One region of the Paenibacillus sp. 01T431 genome, then DNA from elsewhere that is predicted to be linked to it. Evidence: riboswitches for the same ligand, from Rfam matches in the RefSeq annotation. Region 1 holds a riboswitch; the other holds the start of a gene.
What was found. A riboswitch is a leader RNA that binds a small molecule or an ion and turns the genes downstream of it on or off. The one in region 1 is predicted to bind cyclic di-AMP.
Positions count from the first base shown of each region.

Region 2: it holds a riboswitch for cyclic di-AMP, as region 1 does, so the genes downstream of both, AC1DM9_RS03460 (TrkH family potassium uptake protein) here and AC1DM9_RS25665 (NAD-binding protein) in region 1, are expected to answer to the same signal.

Region 1 covers NZ_JBFTPT010000015.1:155,338-157,543, forward strand. Annotated here, with positions in the region: cyclic di-AMP (ydaO/yuaA leader) riboswitch at 159-357, shown strand; cyclic di-AMP (ydaO/yuaA leader) riboswitch at 449-619, shown strand; gene AC1DM9_RS25665 (NAD-binding protein) at 738-1,136, shown strand; gene kdpF (K(+)-transporting ATPase subunit F) at 1,260-1,337, shown strand; gene kdpA (potassium-transporting ATPase subunit KdpA) at 1,356-2,206, shown strand, end outside.
Region 2 covers NZ_JBFTPT010000002.1:178,391-180,596, reverse strand. Annotated here, with positions in the region: gene AC1DM9_RS03460 (TrkH family potassium uptake protein) at 1-838, opposite strand, end outside; cyclic di-AMP (ydaO/yuaA leader) riboswitch at 929-1,133, opposite strand; gene AC1DM9_RS03455 (CPBP family intramembrane glutamic endopeptidase) at 1,379-2,206, shown strand, end outside.

The DNA.
Region 1 (2,206 bases):
TAAAACTGAGAAATAGTGAGATATCGAGAGATCGAAATGAATGTAAGCGTTGCGAATCGCTCTGCAAGGCTGAAACTGGCTAAATTAGGTAGCAGACTGCCTTTACAGTATTTATAGCGAGGAGTAATATTCGATACAGGATTTATAAATAAGTTTCGATTTACTGATCGCTGAGTTTCCGTGAAAGCGGAAGCGGGGGAACCAATAATGACGCGATGCGCCTGTTCGATGTGAGAGTCGAACAAACGCAGAGCAGGGGTGAATCTTTGACAGGTGCCATGGATACCGGTCAAAGTAGGGCGACTCTCACCGCCCGAATCCGACAGCTAACCTCGTAAGCGTGGACCGAGAGAGGAATGATGAAGCTTGTGATCGATTAACTTCGACCGCAGAGTGTCATAGACCTCTGTGGTTTTTTGTGCCCAAAAAAGCTTTATTTGCTACAAAATGTAAGAAAACGCTGAGTCCTGCAGCAGCAGGAACGGGGGAACCAACGAACGATTCGTGTGCAATCACGATTTCGCTTCATGGGGTGAATCGCTTGAAAATGTTCAAGCGTAGGGCAACTCTCAAGGCCCGAATCCGACAGCTAACCTCGTAAGTGTACTCGAGAGAGGCAACAGCCATCGTGCTTCCCGCGGCTTATTCTGCTGCGGGCAAAGAAGCCGCGGGAAAAGTTCCTCTTATCCCAAGGCTTCTTTTTTGTTGCCTTTTTTACCATATGGAGGAGAATTCGTTTGCAGGAAGAGCATATTATTGTTGCTGGTCTAAACGAGGCCGGCCAATCATTCATACGAACTTTGCAGTTTCATCAATTAAAATTTATCGTTTTGACCAATAGCAAACAGGAAGAAAAACAGCTTCGCAAGCAGGGCATCAGCAATGTTTTGTACATCAATACGAATGATCGTCAAAGCTGGAATGTTCCTTCGATGAACATTAGCGAGGTATTTATATTCGAGAGCAGCTTGGCGCTTAGCTGCCGCTTTGTACAGTGCTGTAGAGCTTGGACCTCAAAGTCCATTTACGTCATCACACAGCAGTGGAATCCAAGGGCTATTTACAAGGGGCTCGGAGCGAATCATATCGTATTCTCTCATACCGGTGAAGTCGGTTTTCTATTAAGCAACAAATAATGCAGGAGGGGTTTACATGCAGGATTTTTATATGTTCGGGGCGTTGTTAGCTAGCTTCGGTTTATTTTACGGTTTTTTAACTTGGTGCTCCAGTGTTATTGAGAAAACAGGGGGCGAAGGCCAATGACTGTCATAGCGATAGCGGCTGTATTTGTTTTCGTTTATCTGATTTATGCGTTAATTCATCCGGAGAAGTTTTAATAGAGGGGGATTTACAAGATGGATATTTTACAATTGCTTATCGTCATTGCCGTTCTTGTATTGTTAGTTAAGCCGCTTGGTACTTACGTCTATCATGTGTTCTCAAATGAACACAATCGGTTAGACAAAGTATTCGGAGGGACGGAGCGATTTATATTTAAGCTTATTGGTCTCAAAAAAAGAGAGGGCATGAGCTGGAAGATATACGCACTCAGCTTTGTTGCAACCAATTTAATTTTAGTTGCTTTCAGCTATTTGATATTGCGGTTCCAAAATGCACTGCCGTTTAATCCAAATGGCATGGCAGCCATGGAGCCTACACTGACTTTCAATACAGTCATCAGCTTTATTACCAATACGAATCTTCAGCATTACAGCGGGGAAAGTGCCTTATCTTATTTCTCCCAAATGGCTGTCATCATGATGATGATGTTCACGTCAGCGGCGACGGGCTTCTCGGTTGCCATCGCGTTTGTTCGTGGGATTACGAGTAAAGGAACGACGATCGGCAACTTTTTCGAGGATTTTGTAAAAGCACACACAAGAATTTTTCTTCCGATTTCCTTTATTATCACGCTAGTGCTTGTCGCTCTTCAGGTGCCGCAAACACTTGATCCAACATTTACAATTAAAACGCTTGAGGGAGCCATGCAGCAAATTGCAATCGGTCCTGTAGCTTCGCTTGAATCCATCAAACATTTGGGCACAAACGGCGGCGGTTTTTTTGGAGTGAACTCGGCTCATCCATTTGAAAACCCAAATCCATTAACGAATGTGATTCAAATCTTGTCGATGTGGGCGCTGCCGGCTTCACTGCCTTATGCATTTGGGCTTTTTGCTAAAAACAAAAAGCAGGGCTGGGTTGTATT
Region 2 (2,206 bases), on a different contig from region 1:
CTGCCGTCCGCGGCGTTACCGACTGGAAGAACGAGGACAAAATTTTCCCGCCCCAGTCCAGAGAGCCCAGTGTCTTCGAATTCGAGAATTCAAAAATAAATATGACGAGTGTCCCTACTGCAATAAGCGTTCCTGTCATAGATAGCACGACCTTGCTGTGCAGCGACAGCTTGCGGTTTTTGCGGAACTCCATCAGGTCCGACATAACGACAAAGCCAAGTCCACCCGAAATGATCAGCATCATAGCTGCAATATTGACGACTGGATCAGAAACGTATAAGGTCAAGCTGCGATAGTTCCCAAAAATATCAAAACCAGCATTGTTAAACAATGAAACCGCATGAAAGGCTCCAAAATAAATCGCTTTGCCCAGCGGCATATCAAATGCAAACCTCGAAGCAAACAACGCAGCGCCAATAAGCTCTATTGTCAATGAATACACAATAACGCGTCTAATCAAACGCACGATGCCTTCCATGCTCGACTGGTTCATGGATTCCTGCAGCAAAAGCCGCTCACGCAGCGAAATCCTCTTGCGAAGTACGAGCGCTACCAGCGTCGCCATCGTCATAAATCCGAGTCCGCCAAGCTGGAACAAGCACATTAATATGATTTGACCCCATATAGAGAAATAAGTTCCGGTATCAACGACAACTAACCCTGTTACACAGGTTGCCGAAGTTGCCGTAAACAGCGCATCTATAAAAGGCAATCTCTCACCGCTTACCGATGCAAAAGGCATGGATAATAATAAGGCACCCAGCAATATAATAAGAGCGAATCCACTTACCAAAATACGCGGGGGTGACCACTTCAAAACATTCCAACTAACCTTCATTCATTTCCCTTCTTTTTGATTATGTCATATTGTCATTTATTGTTTTTAAGCATAAAAAAAAGCACTGGAAACTCAAGTGCTCGTGCGATGAGTCCTGTTCCAATACGCCTTCGAGGTTAGCTGACGGATTCGGGCCTGGACAGGCAGCCCTATTCAGCGGAAGAAGACGATGCTTCACCGCTAAAATTCACCCCATGCTATCTAATGTTGAACTGCTTTGCTTTCAGCAGGCTCATCCATTTAGACAACTTTATGGTTCCCCCGATTTCCTTAGGAAATTCGGCTATGCTATGCAATTAGTATGACGATAACGATTATAATCCCTAAACACTCCTGATATAAAGGTGACGTTTATGACAAACAGGACGATATTAGCTCAAATTAGGGCAATGGGACGAACCAGCACATAGCTAGCTTGCTGGACATCGTTATTTCGCATTTTTTTGAAAACAAACGGTCATTTTCATTGGATAATTTAGGGATTCATATGTTAAGGTAATAAAATGAGCTATTTATTATGAAGACAGTTGAGGTGAAACTATGATTGATTCTATTAAACCCAATGAATGGAAACGATTTATATGGGCAGCAGTTGCTTGCTTTATTATTTATGGGGCCGTACAAATCGTTCCAATGATTACGGCTATCTCATCTGGCGAAATGAATACCAAGGTCATTACGAAATCAGCGGCGGAAGATAAGGCGTCTGCATTTGTTGAAAAAGAAACAGGCTTGAAGGTGAAATCGGCTAAAGCCGTACATCAGACCGATAAAATTATGAATGGCTACTTATCTAAATATGAGCTGGTCAAATCATATACGGATAAATACGACCCTAGGTTTCCTACAGATACGTTTCAAGTTGATCTTAAGTTCATAGGCGGCGGCAGCGGATATGTTTATCTGCATATGCATAGCGGGAAAGTCGTAGCTTGGAACTTGAAGCTTGAGGGGGAACAGCTATCAGATGCAGATAAAGCAAAAGAAGCTATTGCCTTCCTAACAGCAGGAAATTTCAGCGGTACTGAATTCATAGGCGGTCAAATATTGCCTAATGGCGATTGGCAGCCTCAGCCTCCTGCAGGTTATTCCATTAAAAATGCTCATCTGAACGTATTGGTTAACGCTCTTGTCGTGAATGACCGTACGATCATTACTAAATATAAACCTACATTTAAAGCACCATCCGATTACATAAACTATGTAGAGAAACAAGATAAAATAGCTGGATACCTTACCTCTATCGGTTATCTGTTCATGAGCTTCGTTTTATTCGTCTTAGCTATTATTTACTCCGTTTTGTATCGAAAACATACATCCTTTAAATACGGAATCGTATTAACGATCATTTATTTAATTACTTATACG